Linked DNA regions of Pelosinus fermentans DSM 17108. The protein of the gene in region 2 interacts with the protein of the main gene of each other region in a pairwise test. Links are inferred from orthologs where the notes say so. Each region holds a gene or a part of one and is shown on either strand. Other genes may lie near its edges.

Region 1 (4,594 bases), 620 kb from region 2 along the record:
AAGAGTGCTCGTTTTATCCGTTTTTGCGATGCCTTTAATATTCCTTTAGTGACTTTAGTAGACGTCCCTGGTTTCCTGCCAGGCACTAGCCAAGAATATGGCGGAATCATTCGTCATGGTGCTAAAGTCTTATATGCCTATTCTGAGGCAACCGTTCCTAAAATTACTGTTATTACCCGTAAATCTTATGGCGGGGCATATATCGGCATGTGTTCAAGACACCTGGGAGCCGATATGGTATTCGCTTGGCCAACAGCAGAAATTGCCGTAATGGGACCTGCTGGAGCAGCTAATATTATTTTTCGAGGAGACGCAGAAGTCGCAGAAAAAACACAAAAATATGTAGAGGATTTTGCAACACCTTACAAAGCTGCCGAACGAGGCTTTGTTGATTGTATTATTGATCCCAAAGAAACAAGACCCCGTATCATCGAAGCACTTAACATGCTTAAAACAAAAACAGAAACAAGGCCCGCAAAAAAACACGGTAACATCCCTCTATAAAAGTCAAAAGCGCTACATCCATTTCGTGTGGAATGTAGCGCTTTTCTTTCTAAATACTCTTACGTATATTTAGAAAGCGCTTTCAAATGTAACAGAAAATTTCAATTGTTAGCTAAGTACAGCTAATGTAGACCAAAATTCTTTAGTTTGTGTAATATCTACATTTTTATTTTTCTTAACATTTGCCTTTTCTATTCTTGTTTTATCTTTTTTCATAGCATTCATTCCTCCCATAAAATTTTCTTGATATGCTTGTTGATTAATCATAAAAGCATCTCCTCACTCTCTATATAAAACATTTTTCTCTCTCTTGTTTCTCTGCTTTCATTTTAAATCCAATCCTTTTATAAGTAAAATATATAATTGCAATCTTTACTATAACTAAAATAGATAGTAAACTGTGTTCAGAGGTGTTTACTATGGATATACGACATTTAAATATTTTGTTGAAGTGGCTCGTCAAAAAAGTTTTAGCAAAGCCGCTAATATAACACACGTATCCCAGTCTGCGATTAGTAAAATGATAAAAGATTTGGAAGCCGAATTGGGAACCTCCCTGTTTAATCGAACTTCGAAATATGTACAGTTAACTGATGCAGGCATAGTCTTCTTAGATCAGGCACAACAAGTAGTGGTAATGTTTCATAATCTTACTACTGAATTCGAAAATAAAATCAAAATGGAAAAAGGCAAAATTTTCATCGGCCTGCCTCCAATCACTAGTTCTACCATATTTGCTGAGTTACTGGGAGAATTTAAAAAGAAGTATCCACAAATCGAAATCAACCTATCAGAATATGGATCAAAAAAAGTAGCACTCGCAATCCAAGACGGAACCTTAGATATTGGCGTAATCTGTATCGTACCAGAATAGCAAATAGTATAGACAATGACTCGCTATACTATTTGCTATTATTAATTTCTTCGTGATAAAATGAGTTTTAAATTATAGAAAGAAGGATTCTACCATGAATAACAAACATTTTCCACTACAAAATTTATTACTGTATCGCAGCATCCTCTCCGACAGCATTGTAAAAAAAATGCAAATTCTCTGGGAAAGGAATTGCCCTCATTATATATATTATGAATTGTATAGTGAAGTTTTAATCAAGGCGGAACAATTGCACTTAGAGGGAGATCTACTAAAAAATTATATTATTTATTTAGTTTCTAAAGATGAAAATCTTTTTAGTAAAACTGCTGAAAAGAGCAATGGAATGCTAGATACAAATTCCTCTTTATATCAGGCAGCATTACATGATTGCAAAGTTTTTAAAAATTTTCTAATTCGAGATTTACCTACTATAACAGGAAAAGATAGCATCGATTTAATTCATAATTTTGTACCAACTGCGTACAGTAAAGCAACAAGCAATATATCAACCCTTTATAATCACTTTGCTACAGAATCCTCCCCACTTGATGCGCTGGTTCAAGAATTAATGAATCACTATTCTTCTTATTCTTGTGGCATCATGTCTGACTATACCGCCTTGCGCTGGAGCAGCAGTACAGGCCTTATAGGAATAAAGAATTATGACACCATTCAACTGCAAGATATAACAGGATATGAGCACCAAAAAGAAACATTGCTGCAAAATACTCTTGCCTTTCTTAATGGCAAACCAGCAAATAATATTTTACTGATTGGTTCTCCAGGAACAGGAAAATCATCTTCTGTTAAAGCACTCTTAAATGAACCGATGATCAAAAATCTTCGTCTCATAGAAGTTTCTAAATTAGAACTAAAATCTTTCAATCAATTACTGGGGATTCTCAGAGAATATTCTCAGAAGTTCATTATTTTTCTGGATGATTTATCTTTTGAAGAATTTGAAATTGAATATAAATATTTGAAATCCATTATTGATGGCGGTGTGGAAAGAACCCCTTCCAACGTTCTGATTTACGCCACTTCTAACAGGATGCATTTAATCAAAGAAACTTGGGATGATCGAAAGGGAGATTCAGATGATGTACATCGCTTTGATACGGTAAATGAAAAGTTGTCCTTATCCGACCGTTTCGGCATCACTCTCACCTATTTGTCCCCAAATCAAGTAGAATACCTTATCATTGTAGAGCAACTGGCAATAAAAAATAAAATCAGCCTGCCATTAGAACAATTGCAGGCTGCAGCACTAAGATGGGAACGGCAGCATAACGGACGTTCAGGACGAACAGGACAGCAATTTATTAATCATCTTTTAAGCCAGAGATAACACACAAGACCTCAGCTATAGAGCTAAGGTCTTGTGTGTTGTATATATTTTTTTAGAAAAATCAGCAACTATTATAGATTATCAATCTGCCAATTGATCGGACTTTGTCCTCTTGATGCCAGAATTGTATTTGCTTTCGAAAAAGGCTTACTTTTAAAGAAACCTCTGCATGCAGATAATGGACTAGGATGAACCGATTTAATAATATGATGATTCTTATTCGTAATTAAGCTTGTCTTGGACTGAGCATTACTTCCCCATAAAATAAAAACAATGGGTTCTTCTCTTTGGTTCAACAAGCTGATAATCTTATCTGTCACCTGTTCCCACCCCATATTCCTATGAGAATTCGCTTGCCCTGCTAAAACAGTAAGAACGGTATTAAGAAGCAACACCCCCTGATCTGCCCACTGCTTAAGATAGCCATGATTCGGTATATAACAATTTACATCATCTTTTAGCTCTTTATAAATATTCATTAAAGACGGCGGAGGCTGGATTCCCGGCTTTACCGAGAAGCTTAGCCCATGAGCCTGATTCGGTCCATGATATGGATCTTGCCCCAATATGACTACTTTTATATTCTGATAAGCTGTATAATGGAGAGCATTAAAAATATCATATTTATCTGGATAAACGGTCTTGGTTCGATATTCTTGTATTAGAAATTGCCGCAAGTTTAAGTAATAGTCTTTTTTAAATTCGTCTTCAAGCAATTCTTGCCAATCATTTTTAAATATTATCATATTTCATCACCGTTTTTTATTATAGCATACATAAAACGTTAATTAAATAGCTTCAAAACACAAATTTCGCCCCTTTTCACCAGTCACACAGACAGCTATCTCTTTACGAAAAGCCTTTAGAAAAAAATTCTAAAGGCTTTTCAAGAGCGATTTGGCAAACTAACGAATAGAATGTTTCCTTCTGTACAGGCCAAATCTTTTATTTTTTATTTTTTTAGGTTTTCTTCACTTTCAAAACCATCAAAAGAAATATCAGGTGCTCCACAAGTGAATGGAGTGTTACAGAACGGACAGTTTGTTGGTAATTCTCCCTTTTCTGTTGAAATGATAAAGGGATAATGGCAATTGTCACATAGATATTTCTTACTCGTTATAACATTTGTATACATTTAAATCCCCTCCTACTATTCACAACATTATTATCGGATAATTCTTACATCTTTCCTTGTTATTATTTTAACATACTTACTTTGTTAAAACAATAACTTTCTTTTTATGAATACAATATACTCTTTTAAAATATTTTTTGGTAAAATGCAACAGCTGACCTTAGATCCTTCTAGGAAATTCGTAATCACACCTGGCAAAAGATATCTATATAAAATTAAAAAGCTTATAAGCAAAAGCCTATAAGCCATTAGTTAAGGTTTGGTGCGGTAGAATGGATTTGAACCATCACGAGGTTGCCCCCGCCAGCCCCTCAAGCTGGTGCGTCTGCCGTTCCGCCACTACCGCGCATGAAATATGCAAGCATATTTGTTTAACAAAATAAACATCGAAAAGTTGGTGCGGTCGAGAGGACTTGAACCTCCACGAAGTTTCCCTCACTAGAACCTGAATCTAGCGCGTCTGCCGTTCCGCCACGACCGCATAGTAAGTCATTTCAGCACAACTTTATATAGTTTGATTTTGCCGACATATACTATTATACCTTTTCATAACAAAATGTCAACAAAGATTTTCAATTATCTTTGTAAATTGGTTTTCTCTTCCTGCTACTTTGCTGCAAAACCCCATTGCCAAGCATTCCACAAATTACCAGAGGGAGTTGGGTTGGCCTGATAATTCATAACCGTCTTTTTTACTACATCGATATTGTTTCTAAAATAAAGGGGTATG
Region 2 (6,035 bases):
GGTAAAGAATATAATATTATATATTTCTTAAGGTATCCATTTACAGGGGCATAGCCAAGTTGGTAAGGCACGGGACTTTGACTCCCGCATCCGTTGGTTCGAGTCCAGCTGCCCCTGCCATTTATAACTTAAAATATAACTCCAATAGCATTCAGTATTTTACTGGATGCTATTTTACTAACTTTTTTACATATTTATCCCAATTATCACATACTTATAGCTTATTCTAATTTCGAACAAAAGACAAGTACTCCTTTGCATATTTATTTCCATATATAATATTAGTTAAATAATCTAAAAATTCCTTCAATTTATAAAATTTTATTTTTAACCATGATCTGACATAAAATAAAAAGCAGACCTTTAGCCTGCTTTTCTAAATGTAATTAATGTTCTTCATTTTTGCTAGTAGCGATTATCATTTCTGCTATGCGTTGAGGCACTTCTTCGTAGTGAGAAAAGTTTAAATCAAAATAGCCGCGTCCTTGGGTAATAGAACGTAAATCAATTGCGTAACGAAACATTTCGGACATGGGAACTTGTGCTTTAATAACCCCAGCTCCTTGAGTAATAGGTTCCATTCCTTGAATTCGTCCACGTTTACCATTTAAATCAGCAATTACATCTCCCATAAAAGAATCTGGTACATTTATATTAACATTGCAAATTGGCTCTAATAATGCCGGCTTTGCCTGTAAAGCGCCTTTACGTAAAGCCATTGTACTGGCAATTTTAAATGCCATTTCTGAAGAATCAACATTATGATACGAACCATCATATAGAGTTACTTTAACATCTACCATTGGATAGCCACCTAAAATACCACCTACGAGTGCTTCACGCACTCCTTTTTCAACAGCAGGAATATATTGACGCGGTACAGCTCCACCAAAAATGGAATCAACAAATTCGAAATTAGTCCCCATTGGTAATGGATCTAATTGTAACCATACATGCCCGTATTGCCCATGACCACCACTTTGCTTTTTATGCTTTCCTTCTACTTTGACAGAACCACGAATGGTTTCCCTATAAGGAACCTTAGGATCCGATAATATTACATCTACACCAAATTTACGTTTCATACGTTCTGCCATAATGTCCGTATGTAATTCCCCGATGCCACTAACCAATAATTGTTTCGTTTCCACATTTTTTACAACTTTAAATGTTCTATCTTCATCCATAAGACGATTTAAAGCATTTCCAATTTTGTCTTCATCGCCTTTATTCTTCGCTTCAATGCTCATCGTAAACATCGGTTTAGGATACGTTATCGGTTCAAAAATTATAGGCTTATCTTTCTCACATAGTGTATCACCTGTTCCTGTCTCCTGCAGTTTTGCCACAACAGCAATATCACCAGCATATATAGCATTTAAAGGTTCTTGATGTTTGCCACGCAATGTAAAAAGATTTCCAAACCTCTCTATTTTTTCCTTAGATGCATTATATATCATACTGTCAGGTTTCATAGATCCTGAAAATATGCGTATATAACTAAGACGCCCAACGAAAGGATCGGCAGTTGTTTTAAATACTAATGCTGAAAAACCATCCGAAGCTTTTCTCTCCACAATTTCCTTTGACACAGGATGAGTCCCTAAGAAACGACTAGCTTCAGAAGATGGAGTATAATCCAATACTGCATTCATAATTTGTTGTATTCCGATATTTTTATAGGCTGCACCGCACATAACGGGAATTATATTTCCTTGAAAGGCACCTTTTAATATCCCTATTTTTATTTCTTCATCCGATAATTCTTCTCCATCCAGGTATTTAGCTAAAAGATCATCATCTGACTCAGCGACAACTTCAATCAATTTCTGACGAAGTTCCAAAGCCGTTTCTCTTAAATTTTCTGGAATATCTGCCTCTGCTCCCTGGGAACGTTGATTAGGAGAAGATAAAATTGCTTTCATTTTTACTAAATCGATAATGCCCTTAAAGTTTTCTTCTGCGCCAATAGGTAGTTGAATTGGCAGAATAGTGGAACCAAATTTATCTTTCATCTCCTGAATTACATTATGAAAATCCGCATTTTCACGATCCATTTTGTTAATAAAAACAATACGAGGTAAGTTTAGTTCACTAATATATTGCCACGCTTTTTCGGTTTCTACTTCAACTCCTGATGCAGCGCATACTACAACTAAAGCACTGTCTACAGCCCTTAATGTACTTTTTACTTCTCCAACAAAGTCAGCATATCCAGGAGTATCAATAAAATTAATTTTATGATCACGCCATTCACACGGCGCTAACGCCGCACTAATCGTTACTTTTCGTTTAATTTCTTCTGGTTCGAAATCTGTGGTCGTTGTCCCGTCATCCACACGTCCGATGCGAGTTATAGCTCCTGTATTAAATAATAAAGCTTCAGCAACACTTGTTTTCCCTGCCCCACCATGAGCCACAATCCCCACGCTTCTAAGCTTATCACTTCTGTACTCTTTCAAATTAATTCCCCCTATATTAATTTAGCCTTCTACCCATACTAATTAATATAACTTTTTTTACACTTCTCCGCGAATACTGAACATTCCTTCTTTTCAGTTTATTCATTATAAAAATTAATAACCGCCTATTATAGGCGGTTATTCTTTAATCAGCTTACGAACTTTTACAAAACAGCTGCATAATTTTACGCAGTGGCTTAGGTACTGACATAACATAGATTTTTAAAGGTTTCACCGCGTTCGCCTCCCTCATTACTTAACATGATACACACATTATATACTTATATTGTATGCTGCGATGGAGGCATTGGTGTATCTGATATTTATTATTGATTTTGCGCAAGTTCTGCTCGAGATAACATAAAGCATAGATCAGATAACCGATTTAAAGCAATTAATACTTGTTCGTTTACATCTTCTTGCTTTGACAATTTAATAGCTTGCCGTTCTCCTCTTCTAGCAGTAGTACGAGCTAAATCCAAAGCAGCAGCCCCGGCACTTCCACCAGGAATAATAAATTCTTTTAATGGGGGCAGCTTAGCATCAATTGCATCAATATATTGCTCCAATTGTTTTACATGAGCTTCCGTAATATAATATGATTCCTTATTAACACTAGCAAGATCTGCCATGACCATCATTAGCATTTTCTGTACGCTATAAATAACTTCTTTATTATCATTTTTACAGCACCACACCCTTGCTAATCCTAAAGCAGAGTTAATTTCATCAACTATACCATAAGCTTCTACTCTCAAACTATCTTTGTCAATGCGCTCCCCCGTCAATAAACCTGTAGTTCCTTTATCGCCAGTTTTTGTATATACTTTCATGGAAAAATTCCTCCTTAAATCTTATAATAGTCTAACGTTTCATTTAGACGTCAACGAATGATTGCTTATCCGAGAGAAACCTTATAAATAAAGTTCTTTCTCAGTGAAAAAATTCTTAATTTCTCTTTCTGCACTTATCAAACTATCAGAGCCATGAATGATATTTTTTCTAATATTTAACGCGAAATCTCCACGAATCGTACCTGCTGCTGCATCAATAGGATTAGTCGACCCCATCATAATTCTTGAAACTTTAATCGCATTTTCTCCTGCTATTACCATAGCAATAAGAGGACTAGAGGTAATAAAATCGACTAATTCTTGAAAAAATGGTTTATCAGTGTGTTCATAATAATGAATTTCAGCTTGCTTCCTGGTTAATTGCACCATCTTTATTGCAGCAATTTCAAAACCACGTTTTTCAAAGCGATCAATAATTTGCCCACATACACCTTTAACAACAGCATCAGGTTTTAATAGAAGTAAGGTTTTTTCCATAAATATCACCTCTTCAATTTCTTAACGATAGTGTAATGATTCGTTATAATAATTAAGAGCAGATTGTCTAATGTTTTCAATTTCCTTTTCGGTTACTGTTCTGATCACTTTTCCTGGTGCTCCCATCACCAAAGAATTAGGAGGAATTTTCTTATGCTCTGTGATGAGGCATCCTGCACCGATAATACAATTTTCTCCGATTTCTGCATAACTTAATATCGTAGATCCCATACCTATAAGACAATTACTGCCTATATGACAAGCATGTAAAATAACTCCATGACCAACAGTAACATAATCCTCAATAATCGTTTCATAGTCATGCATTGCATGAATCGTGGAATTATCCTGTATGTTCGTAAAGCTGCCAATGCTGATAGGATGAACATCACCGCGTATTACAGTATTAAACCAGATACTGGCATGGGAGGAAATTGTAACGTCACCTATAATATATGCGCCACCAGCCAAAAATACATTATCATTAATTTGAGGAACGGTTCCCTTATAAGGTATTATATTATCTTTCACCCTTTAATTCACCAACTTATTATATATAGTAGCATCTAACTTCTTTATGATTGCCATTAATAACTTAATTGCAGACTGATAATCATCCTGATGGATAATACTGTGATGACTATGTATGTAACGTGTAGGAATACTTAATACCAAGCTAGGTACTCCCTTCGCATGAACATGAATACGCCCAGCATCAGTCCCACCCCCTTCTGTAAATTGCAGTTGATAAGGAATTTGATTTTCATTAGCAATTTCAATAACCAAATCGCGCAATTTTGTATGTGGAATCATACTAGCATCATAAATACAAATCGCAACACCTTTACCTAATTTACTCGATGCCTGATCTTCAGAAATACCTGGTGTATCCCCAGCAATACAAGTGTCAATCGCAAATGAAAGATCTGGATTGACAACACCTGCACTAGTTGTTGCGCCCCGTAAACCAACTTCTTCTTGGACAGTTCCTACCCCATATACAGTATTTGAATGTTTTTCTAAAGCAAGTTGCTCCATAACCTCCGCCATTATGGCACAACCAATTCGATTGTCCCAGGCTTTAGCCATTAAAAGTTTTTCATTTGCCATAACAGTAAATTCGCTATATGGAACAATCGCATCACCAGGACGAATTCCAAATTTAACTTTAGCCTCTTCTTCACTACTAGCCCCAACATCAATATACATCTCACGCTTTTGTACGACCTTCTTGCGGTCTTCAGGAGTCAGAACATGAGGCGGCTTACTACCAATAACACCTGGAATATCGCCTTTGGCAGATAATAATGTAACTTTTTGCCCTAGCATAACTTGTTCCCACCAACCGCCTAGAGTGACAAATTTAATAAAACCTTCTTTGGTAATATTTTTTACCATAAATCCAATTTCATCCATATGACTGGCTAGCATAATTTTAGGCCCAGGTTGTTGACCTTCTTTTTCAAATATGATACTGCCTAACTTATCATAGGATACCGTTACATGATTATTGACTTTTTCTAACAGTAAATCCTTTACACGTTGCTCAAATCCCGATACTCCAGGAACCTCCGATATTTTCTTTAACCATACTAATGTCTTATCCACAATATCCTCCTTTATTTCTATAAGTGTACTTTCAAAAAAACAACTATACATTCACGATTGATAAACCCATATAGTGAAATAGTTTAGAAATGGCGGATTAATCGCTATTCTTATTTTTCAATGATTCCATCTATAATATCTTCTATTGCAATACATACACCCCAAAAAGAAAACAGATTTCTCCTGGTATTGTTTTCTATTTCGCATAATAAAATTCCTCTTTTGCCTACTTTAATTCATAAAAGAGCTAATAAATGTACTTACTAATCCCACCATACCCATTCTAAATCGTAAAAAGGTTATCCCATCGCTAGGATAACCCAATGAAAATTTTTAATCTTATATTGATTCAACAATTAAATATGATGATTATCCACATTAAAACATTGATAGGACTTTAAATTACGGATTGCTACTAATGCCTTTCCAATAAGTTGACCAACATCTCCAATGTTGTCCTCTAATTCGCAAATTTTTTCGCAATTTTCCAATAAATCCTTTTTATAGATTACGTAATTGGGTATCCTCTCTTCTTTTGTAATATCTTCTATGCGATTAAGTATGGTAATAACCGCAGAATAGCATAATAGCCTTTCCGTATTATTTTCCTTTTTGAGATTACGTACTAAGACCT

The links. The genes of interacting proteins can lie anywhere in the genome.
Region 1: the proteins of ndk (region 2) and FR7_RS13970 interact in binary tests that used the Escherichia coli proteins (3 or more experiments, as listed by UniProt). The link is inferred for Pelosinus fermentans DSM 17108 from one-to-one orthologs.

What each region holds. Positions count from the first base shown.
Region 1 is NZ_AKVN02000001.1:3,018,898-3,023,491, forward strand. Bases 1,639-4,594 are described here. They hold FR7_RS13970 (uracil-DNA glycosylase), read right to left. Parts: upstream 3,476-4,594; coding sequence 2,801-3,475; downstream 1,639-2,800. Other genes in these bases: FR7_RS13965 (ATP-binding protein), read left to right, coding at 1,639-2,729; FR7_RS13975 (hypothetical protein), read right to left, coding at 3,682-3,864; FR7_RS13990 (peptide ABC transporter substrate-binding protein), read right to left, coding at 4,471-4,594. Outside these bases: mmdA (methylmalonyl-CoA decarboxylase subunit alpha), read left to right, coding at 1-504; FR7_RS23905 (hypothetical protein), read right to left, coding at 613-771; FR7_RS13960 (LysR family transcriptional regulator), read left to right, coding at 956-1,378; more of FR7_RS13965, read left to right, coding at 1,473-1,638. UniProt on the Escherichia coli protein: Excises uracil residues from the DNA which can arise as a result of misincorporation of dUMP residues by DNA polymerase or due to deamination of cytosine.
Region 2 is NZ_AKVN02000001.1:2,399,524-2,405,558, reverse strand. The notes cover bases 2,086-4,844. They hold ndk (nucleoside-diphosphate kinase), read right to left. Parts: upstream 3,794-4,844; coding sequence 3,377-3,793; downstream 2,086-3,376. Other genes in these bases: FR7_RS10935 (M42 family metallopeptidase), read right to left, coding at 4,328-4,844; FR7_RS10940 (gamma carbonic anhydrase family protein), read right to left, coding at 3,815-4,324; FR7_RS10950 (cob(I)yrinic acid a,c-diamide adenosyltransferase), read right to left, coding at 2,789-3,295; fusA (elongation factor G), read right to left, coding at 2,086-2,462. In the rest of the region: more of fusA, read right to left, coding at 387-2,085; more of FR7_RS10935, read right to left, coding at 4,845-5,401; FR7_RS10930 (hypothetical protein), read right to left, coding at 5,758-6,035. UniProt on the Escherichia coli protein: Major role in the synthesis of nucleoside triphosphates other than ATP. The ATP gamma phosphate is transferred to the NDP beta phosphate via a ping-pong mechanism, using a phosphorylated active-site intermediate.